Regions from separate parts of the Metaplanococcus flavidus genome, predicted to be linked through region 3. Evidence: riboswitches for the same ligand, from Rfam matches in the RefSeq annotation. Region 3 holds a riboswitch; each other region holds the start of a gene.

Region 1 (3,281 bases), on a different contig from region 3:
CCGCAGATGGATAAAATCTATATAAGGATGAATTTGACTAAGAATGTCTGCTAGTTCCTCGGTCCTTTGATTGCCCGTAGAGATTAGATGCAGTTCCCCTGTTTTCATTTTTGCCTCCTTTATAGGTGCCTTGAAATTCAACGCCTGATAACAACGCTACTAAATAAAAAGAACCACCCCGACGTCGGAGTGGTTTTATAGTATCCCTAATAGAAACAGCATACAGTAACCACTTCCCTACGCTAGTCTCAACTAGATCAGGTTCAAAGGGTCCGGATTATATCCGTCTCAGTCTAATGGACTCCCCTAGTGCTTTAATTATTCAGTTTTTTAGTATATCTACAAACAGCCTAACACCTCTAGAAATATTTATCTAGTCATTATAAGAACTATGATACCATATAAGTTAACCTTTATTTAAATAAGGTTAACACAATTGAGGGAGGATAAAATGACAGAATCTAATTTCAAATTGAGAATGATGATTATTACAGCTTTATTTGCAGCAATCATCGGAATACTGGCACAGGTGACAATCCCACTGCCTTTAGTCCCGATCACAGGACAAACACTTGCAATCGGTTTGGCCGCAACAATTTTAGGGGCCAAATACGGAACTTTATCTGTTGTAGTTTATTTGGGGTTGGGTGCAGTTGGCATCCCTGTTTTTGCTCAAATGTCAGGTGGACTCGGTAGCTTATTCGGACCGACCGGCGGATATCTAGTCGGTTTTATTCCGACCGCTTTCAGTATTGGTTATTATCTCGAAAAAACGAGTTTTACGTTTATCAATGCCATAATTGCCAATGTCATCGGTATGTTTATGGTATTGACTGTGGGAACTGCCTGGTTGAAGATTTTCGCCAATCTTTCGTGGACCGGAGCATTAATGGGTGGATTTGTCCCATTCATTTTAGTCGGCCTTATTAAAGCTGTGCTTGCCGCTTGGATTGGAATCTCAGTAAGACATCGTTTGAAATCCGCTGGTCTTTTATATTTAGAAGACAAAAAAGCACTTTAGGTTAGCTATTGTAATCCTTAATAAGAATACAACATACATAAAAAGAGAAAGAAGAAGGGTTTTGTTCCGACTCTTCTTTCCCTCTTTCTGAGAGCGTAAAATATCTTGTGTAAATGAATAAATAGAAAAAGGAAGAGACGGAAAATAATTATGTGTAAATTAATCAATGAATAGTTAACGTAACGCATAGTTTGTTCACTTAAGTATATTTTACGAAAGTTTTTATTTATAAAACCCTATTTATTCCAGCATGATATATTGTGAATTTTTGATGCAATTAAATAGTACTGCATTATCTGAATAAATTTTTGAAGGCAAGAAAAAAAGGGGGCAATTGCTTTAAATCAAAAACCAGAATGATCTAACAAGCGCTAGAAAAATATTCAAGCATCATTCTGGCTGAATTTTTATGATTGGGAACTTGCAACTTCGACTTGACATCAATTTCTGCAAACTATACATTGAGGTTAACTTAAATATAATCACTAGGGGTGTTATTTAACTGAGATGAGTATTTACTCAAACCCTTTGAACCTGATCTGGACCATGCCAGCGTAGGGAAGTGGCGCGTATGCTAATAGAAAATCCGCATACACTGCTTCCTTTCATGGAGAGCGGTGTTTTTTTGTGCAAAAACCGAGGAAAAACAATCGGCATTAGCCTAGCAGAGAGGAGAAGAACATGAACGAAACATGGCTATACATCGATTCAGGTTCTGGTACGCCGGCCTTTAATATGGCCATGGATGAAGCTTTGCTGAACTGGCATAGTAGAGGAGACATCCCGCCCGTGTTGCGATTTTATAGCTGGTCGCCAGCTGGTATCTCAGTGGGTTTCTTTCAAAAAGTGAAAGACAATATCGATATCGAAAATGCTGAAAAGTATGGAATCCCGCTTGTCCGCAGACAAACAGGTGGAAAGGCAGTCTTTCATGATCAAGAACTTACTTACAGTATCCTGATATCAGAAGCTCATCCAGTTATGCCAAAGACAGTAAAAGAAGCTTATCTTATCCTATCCAAAGGATTAATAGAAGGGTACCGATTTTTGGGGGTTGAAGCGGAACTTGCACATCCTGTGAGAAAAAGGTTATCTAGATCGGCTGTATGCTTTGAGGAACCGTCCTGGTATGAATTGACCGTAAAAGGGAAAAAAGCAGCCGGCAGCGCTCAAACTCGCAAAAAAGGAGTCATCCTTCAACATGGTTCTATTCCTTTAAATATGGACGAACGAAAGCTATTTGAACTGTTTGTTTATCCGGATGAATGTATGAAAGAAAAAGCTCGTACTGCCTTCCGCACCAAGGCTGTTGCTATCAATGATTTACTGCCAAAGCCTGCGAACTTAGAAGAAGTAAAAACTGCTTTTCGAGCTGGGTTCGAAAAAGGACTTGGTATTCGATTAAAAGCATTTGAACCGCCGAACGAGTTGTTGAGCGAAGTATACGAACTTGAGAAGAAGTACGCAAGTGAGGAATGGAATTACATACGAGAAGGAAAAGGGGAGTAAACACCATGACCCAAAAAAACGATTACGTCCGTAAGCCTGAATGGCTGAAAGTTAAATTAAATACGAATAAAACCTATACCGACTTGAAAAGTCTGATGCGCGAGAAGAAATTGAATACAGTATGCGAAGAGGCAAAGTGTCCGAATATTCACGAGTGCTGGAGTGAGCGGCGGACTGCAACATTTATGATTTTGGGCGATACATGCACACGAGCTTGTCGATTTTGTGCAGTAAAAACAGGGATTCCAAATGAACTTGACTGGGGAGAGCCGGAACGGGTCGCGGAATCGACGGAAATCATGGAGCTCAAGCACGTGGTGGTAACAGCAGTTGCACGGGACGATTTAAATGATGGCGGTGCAGCAGTATTTGCAGAAACAGTGCGTGCAATCCGCAGAAGAATGCCTGGTACCACGATAGAAATACTGCCCTCGGATATGAAAGGCGACTATGAAAGCCTGCATACATTAATGGATAGCCAACCGGATATTTTCAATCACAATATCGAAACAGTCCGACGCCTCACGAAGAGGGTAAGGGCAAAAGCGACATATGATCGTTCGCTAAAATTATTGGCACGTGTGAAAGAAATTGCTCCACATGTCCCTACAAAATCGAGCTTGATGGTCGGGCTTGGTGAAACGAAGGAAGAGATCCTGCAGGCAATGGATGACCTTCTTGAGCATAATGTGAATATATTAACGCTTGGCCAATATCTTCAGCCAACCCGTAAACATTTAAATGTGGAGCG
Region 2 (3,281 bases), on a different contig from region 3:
TTCTCGTTGTCTCTTCTGCATTTAGTTCCGTAGGTGCTGTCAATGCTGGAACTTCAATGTTTGAAAAAGGAACATCGATGTCGAGCAAAATGAGTTTAATCAAATCAGAAATGCGTTAAAAAATACAGAAGAGTATCAGGCATACAAAGAGAACACCAAAATTAACTCAATTTCAAAAGGTGACATAATTATCAACACAGTAGATGGTTCCAAAGGCTATATTGCATATATTGAATTCGTGTTTGGAGGACTTGCGAAAACAAGTGATAACCTCGCATACGTTCAATTCACATATGATGTAAAAAATGGGGATGTACTGACGGATCAAGCGGTCTATGCAGAAAATATAGACCAAGGAAAAATACGCATCAATGCCTTCTAAAACTTGGACGGGAATCAAACCGAAATTTCCGACATTACCGTCGATACAGCAGGGACGATTTTTTACGAAAAGGGTTTGATGCTTAGCCACGATGATTTTGTCGCTTCTGCAGAACATTAGATTCAGCAGGCCGGAAAGAACGCAGACGAATTTGGAGCTTATGCTTCTTTTTGTGAATATGCAGTTGGGGCGCTGTGCGGTACCGGTGGAGGCGTGTTGTGTTATGCTGCAGCGGGTGCTCTGGGAATCACTACAGGGATTGGCGGTTTAGGCTTAGCGGCTGTCTGTGCTTTGATAGGCAGTGTCGGCTGTACAGCTGCGACAGATCAAATTTGTAATTGATCCGTTCCAAAGTAGTTGAATACAACAAAGAAAGAGTAGCAGATGCTACTCTTTTTGAGGGGTACCGAAGCTCAAACGCTTCCATCTCCTTTTACGAGCGCCTTTATTTTTAAAATTAGTCAGCAATCTTCACTTTCAGCCAATATATTTAAGGAGAAATAATAATGAAAGTTCGAAATGGAACTTTAAATTAGAAAGTGCTTTTGTGTATATAAGTCAATTATAAAATACAAAATGTGCAAAAGAAAAAACAAACTACAATACATCGAGTTTAAAGTGATAGCTTTTATAAAATGAAAGCGCAGCAGATTCGGTTCGATTTATTGTTACAGTTTCTTGTCTCATATAAATAATGACAGTAGAGTGAAGTGACCGGTTGTAATTATTTAATCCTTATGATAGAACTAAAGTAACAATAAAACTTCATTGCACAATTGCTCTAGGGGAGCTGTTTAAAGCTGAGAAAGACATTCGTCTTGACCCTTATTCACCTGATCTAGTTAATACTAGCGGAGGGAAGAGATGGCAGAAGAATTTTGTCTCCACATGAGGCTTAACCTTTTATAGTCATTTACACTTCTTTCCTATGGGGAAGAAGTGTTTTTTTGTGGAGGAAATCATATCGAAAGGAGAATTAAACTTCTTGCAAAACAATCAGTTGCTTCAAGTAATCAAAGAAATCGAGTTAAAAAAAGATGAATTGATTGATCTTACTAAACAACTTATCTCTTTTCAAACTCCGGCACCGCCTGCTCGCAACACAGCTGAAGCACAAGGGTGGATTGAACAGTATTTAGTAAGCCAAGCATTTGCAACAGATCGATGGGATGTGTATCCGGGAGATCCAAACATCGTTGGTGTGAAAAAAGGGACTGAAAGAAAGTCTTTTCAAAGCTTGATCATCAATGGACATATTGATGTGGCCGAAGTGAGGCCGGAAGAAGTATGGAAAACGGATCCCTTCACGGCGGAAGTTGTAAACGATCGAATTATAGGCCGAGGTGTTGCCGATATGAAGGGAGGAATGGCTGCTGCGTTATTTGTCCTTAAACTTTTTCATGAACAAGGCATCGAATTGCCGGGCGACCTTATTTTTCAATCAGTTATAGGAGAAGAGGTTGGTGAAGCTGGCACCCTACAGTGTTGCGAAAGGGGCTACCAGGCGGATTTTGCGGTTGTAGTTGATACAAGTGATCTGCAGATCCAAGGGCAGGGCGGGGTGATCACCGGTTGGGTGGTCATTAAAGATCCGAAAGTTTATCATGATGCCATGCGCAGGCAGATGATTCACGCAGGTGGCGGTCTTTCGCAAGGAGCAAGCGCTATTGAAAAAATGATGATTATCATTGAAAGTCTGCAGAAGTTAGAGCGTCATTGGGCGGTTTCAAAAAGCTATCCGGGTTATCCTCCAGGAACAAATACGATTAATCCGGCTGTGATTGAAGGAGGAAGGCATGCCGCTTTTATCGCGGACGAGTGCCGGCTCTGGATCACCGTACATTTTTATCCGAATGAGTCCTATGAAACTGTAAGCAAAGAAATTGAAGAACATCTTTTAAATGCTGCAAAAGCGGATTCTTGGCTAAAAGAACATCCACCAACTTTTATATGGGGTGGGCATTCCATGATAGAAGATAGAGGCGAGGTCTTTCCAGCTTTTGAAGTGAATCCGGAACATATAGGCGTAAAGACTTTAGCAGCTTCACACCAACATTTATTTTCAGAAAAGGCTGTAATCGGTGTGTCCACGACTGTTACCGATGGCGGGTGGCTTGCAGAAGCAGGCATCCCGACAGTCTTGTATGGACCGGGGCAGTTGATAGAAGCCCATAGCATTAACGAGTCCATTGAGATACAAGAGTTGGTGAATTTCTCTAAAGTTATGGCGCATTTTATTTTTACTTGGTGCCATACGAAAAAGCAGGCAGAGTGAGGAGAGATCAACGTGAAATTTAGCGGAAAATTACATACAACCCTTCAACCCATTTGGAGAAACAACCACAATCACCCTTTTGTAGTCGAAATGGGGAAGGGGTCTCTTGATAAAGAAAAGTTTCGGTTCTTCATGGTTCAAGATTATCTTTACTTGATAGAGTATGCAAAGTTGTTTGCGATTGGTGCAACCAAGTCACAGGATGTTAAAACAATGGGACAATTTGCCAAGTTACTGGATGCCACTATGAACGAAGAGATGGCATTGCACCGCCAGTATGCGGAACGTTTTGGGGTTAGCGAAAAGGAACTGGAGGAAGCTTCCCCCTCCCCTGTGACACTTGCTTATACCCATTATATGCTTCACGTGGGACAGAGCGGCAGTGTAAGTGAATTGGTAGCAGCATTGCTTCCATGTGCATGGAGTTACCGTGAAATCGGCAGAGAGCTTGCGGCCATTCCAGGTGCAGCCGATCACCCACTATATGGTGAGTGGATCCGAATGTATAGTTCGGATGAATTTGGCCAAACAGCGCAGTGGTGCATCGATTTGCTGGACGAATTGACGGCCGGAAAACCAGAAAATGAACTAGCAAAGCTTGAAGAAATCTTTTTGACTACTACG
Region 3 (3,281 bases):
GTTCACTGTAACGGACAAGCAAGCTTATGCACCGGAAGATGCTCCGTTGAATGACATTTTTGGTTCCAGCTCAAAACCGAAGTTGAATTTGATTACGTGCACTGGAACTTTTGATACTGAAAGCGGCCATTACGAAGAGCGGTTAGTCGTTTATGCTGAATTGACTGACTACTAGTCAAGAATGGCAAAAATAGAATGAACAAATGTAAAAGGGAGAGACCATAAAACGGTGGTCTCTTTTGTCTTTTGAGGTTTAGACAGTGACAAATAGCTGAACGTGAATGAATCACTTGTATTAAATTGCAGTATAATGAGGTTAAGAACGAAGAACTAGAGGCTGGTATGGCCAACTTTTTACTTTAGGGAGAATGTAAAATGATGTTGAAGTACTATAAAAAACGCTATGAAGTAATAATGCAGGGGAAGTATCCTGCCAACAGAAAAAAGATAATGTCAGCTAACCTGGCACATGAAATGGAAACGGCGTTTAACATACCTATGCAAAGTAACCCTGGATGGGAACAGGAAAATAAAGAGATTTTTGCACTCTATCGCCAGGTTTCTGTTAGTAGAAATTTTTGAAATCAGTTTTTTCAGCAAGTAATTTAAAGAAAGATAATTTAATAGCCTCACTTATCCTAAGGAAAGAAGCTCAAATACGAGCTTTTTTTCGTTAAATTGATATTTTGCGAACAATTAAAGTTCATGAAGAAGTAGCCTAATCCCGTTAAGTTACTATAATACTTCTGCAAATTTAATATTTGTTAATTTCAAAATTAAATTATGCCAATCGCAGTTAGCACATGAGCGATTACCGCAAATTCACATAATTTATATGCTAAAAATGATAAGCGAAAAATTTCCTTTTTGTTCTGACGGATTGGTAAGATGCTTGATTATCTGCGAAGGTGGTTTGCGCAGCATTCAAAAATAAATTTGTGATTTTTCAGACATTGTGATAATCTTTGGGGGAACAACTGAATACATGCACCACTGGGGGAGCCGGTTAACGGCTGAGACGAGCAACGCTCGGACCCTTGGAACCTGATCTGGATCATACCAGCGGAGGGAAGTGGGCGAGAGTATGCCGGATTTCTCTATTCCTATGCGTATAATTGCCGCTTTCCTTTACTGGAAAGCGGTATTTTATTTTGCCTGAAAGGGGATGGAGAAGATGAAATTAACACAGGAAATGCGACAGGAATGTGCTGGATTATGGCAGGCGAGTTTCGATCATCCGTTTGTGAAAGGGATTGCGGACGGCAGTTTACCGGTAGAGGTGTTCCGCTATTACGTCATGCAGGATGCCTATTACCTGACAAATTTTGCGAAGATGCAGGCGGTCGGCGCACTCAAGGCGCCGGACCTCGCGACAACCAAGAGTTTCGCGCATCATGCGGAGCAAACGTGCGCAGCAGAAATGGCGCTTCACGAATCGTTCATGGGGATGCTCGGAGTGACGGACGAAGATTGGCGGCAATTCGAACCGTCACCGGGTGCTTATGCCTATGTATCGCATATGTACCGCGCAATGGAAGGGGATCTGGCGGATGTGCTCGCGACGATTCTACCGTGTTACTGGCTTTATTATGAAATTGGGGAACGATTGAAAGATGCGGAGCCTGGCCATCCGATATACGACCGGTGGATCGAGACTTATGGTTCCGAGTGGTTTGGCGAACTGGTGCAGGAGCAGATCGGCCGGATGGATTCTTTGGCGGAAAGTTTGTCGGCGGAACGGCGGCAGGAGCTGAAGGACCGCTTCCGGCGGAGCAGTTATTACGAATGGAATTTCTGGCAGCAGGCGTGGACGATGGAAACCTGGGAATTGCCCGCGGCAATAAAGGCTGGTGTCTGACATGATCAATAAAATTCGAAATGAAAATCCCGTAATCCATTGCATCACCAATCATGTCGTATCGAACTTTCAGGCGAATGGATTATTGGCAATCGGCGCATCACCGATCATGGGCGAGGCACAAGAGGAAGTGGAAGAACTTGTCGCCATTTCACGCGCGTTGTCATTGAATATCGGAACCTTGAATAAAGACACGTTTAACAGCATGATGCTCGCCGGAAAAAGAGCGAATAAGGAAAAGATCCCGGTGATTCTGGATCCGGTGGGAGCAGGAGCGACCGCTTTTCGGAAAGAGGCCGTCCAAAAGATTTTAACGGAAATCGATGTCAGTGTGCTGCGCTGCAACGCGGGAGAACTAGCCGCAATTGGCGGCGTGGAATGGGCGTCAAAAGGCGTCGATGCCGGTGAAGGCAATATCGACCTGGATAAACTGGCGAAGCGAGTGGCAAAAGAATACAGCTTGGTGGTGGCAGTGACAGGCAAGACCGATATTGTGGCCGATGGTTCGCGGGTAGAGAAGATTACAGGCGGTGACCGTATGATGAGTTCAGTAACCGGCATGGGCTGCCTGCTCAGTGCTGTAACAGCCGCTTTCACGGCAGTGTCTCCTGAAGATCCTACAGCTGCGGCAATTGAAGCTCTCAAGTTTTACGGGGCGGCCGGTGAACAAGCTGCGGCAACTTCGGAAGGACCCGGCAGTTTCCGCGACACGTTCCTGGATGTTTTATTCGGCATGGAGATTGATGACGATGGCTTCGACTTTGAAAAAGGGGAAGGAGTAGATGTACTGTGGCAGCGATCAAACAGGTATTGACGATTGCCGGTTCGGATTCCGGCGGTGGAGCGGGCATACAAGCGGATATAAAGACTTTCCAGGAGCTCGGCGTTTTCGGTACATCGGCCATTACAGCGGTAACGGCGCAGAATACATGCGGCGTGCACGGCGTTTATCCGATGCCTGCCGCAGCGGTAAAAGCGCAAATCGATGCAATCGGAGCGGATTTTACCATTGCCGCTGTGAAAACGGGGATGCTCTTTGACGCTGAAATCATCGCTGAAACGGCAGCGGGAATCGAAAGACACGGCTGGCGTAATCTTGTCGTGGATCCGGTGATGATCGCAAAGGGAGGCGCAACTTTGATGCAGGAAGAAGCACTCCAGGCAATGCGGACATTACTATTGCCATTGGCGGCGGTCATCACACCGAATATCCCGGAAGCGGAAATGCTGAGCGGCATGGAAATCCATGATGCAACAGACAGGAAAAAAGCGGCCGAACAAATTCTCGCTTTTGGAGCGAAAGCCGTTGTCATCAAAGGAGGACATGCCAACAATCCTCTGATTGCCGAAGATTATTGTCTCGATCAGAACGGTGAATCATTTGTGCTCCGTTCTGCGCGTATCCATACGCAGCAGACGCATG

The links. Region 3 has a riboswitch for thiamine pyrophosphate ahead of tenA (thiaminase II). Riboswitches for the same ligand answer to the same signal wherever they lie in the genome.
Region 1: linked by a shared signal. The riboswitch ahead of ACFQ1X_RS14655 (lipoate--protein ligase family protein) and the one ahead of tenA (thiaminase II) in region 3 are both predicted to bind thiamine pyrophosphate.
Region 2: linked by a shared signal. The riboswitch ahead of ACFQ1X_RS14605 (acetylornithine deacetylase) and the one ahead of tenA (thiaminase II) in region 3 are both predicted to bind thiamine pyrophosphate.

What each region holds. Positions count from the first base shown of each region.
Region 1 covers NZ_JBHTKI010000022.1:227,753-231,033, forward strand. The annotation lists gene tenI (thiazole tautomerase TenI) at 1-108, opposite strand, end outside; TPP riboswitch at 218-318, opposite strand; gene ACFQ1X_RS14650 (biotin transporter BioY) at 452-1,021, shown strand; TPP riboswitch at 1,499-1,599, shown strand; gene ACFQ1X_RS14655 (lipoate--protein ligase family protein) at 1,703-2,530, shown strand; gene lipA (lipoyl synthase) at 2,536-3,281, shown strand, end outside.
Region 2 covers NZ_JBHTKI010000022.1:220,381-223,661, reverse strand. The annotation lists gene ACFQ1X_RS14620 (hypothetical protein) at 1-119, shown strand, start outside; partial or broken gene ACFQ1X_RS14615 (hypothetical protein) at 474-632, shown strand; partial or broken gene ACFQ1X_RS14610 (halocin C8-like domain-containing protein) at 560-724, shown strand; TPP riboswitch at 1,156-1,259, shown strand; gene ACFQ1X_RS14605 (acetylornithine deacetylase) at 1,332-2,657, shown strand; gene tenA (thiaminase II) at 2,670-3,281, shown strand, end outside.
Region 3 covers NZ_JBHTKI010000012.1:129,643-132,923, reverse strand. The annotation lists gene ACFQ1X_RS09580 (class F sortase) at 1-175, shown strand, start outside; gene ACFQ1X_RS09575 (hypothetical protein) at 376-582, shown strand; TPP riboswitch at 986-1,088, shown strand; gene tenA (thiaminase II) at 1,175-1,858, shown strand; gene thiM (hydroxyethylthiazole kinase) at 1,860-2,672, shown strand; gene thiD (bifunctional hydroxymethylpyrimidine kinase/phosphomethylpyrimidine kinase) at 2,648-3,281, shown strand, end outside.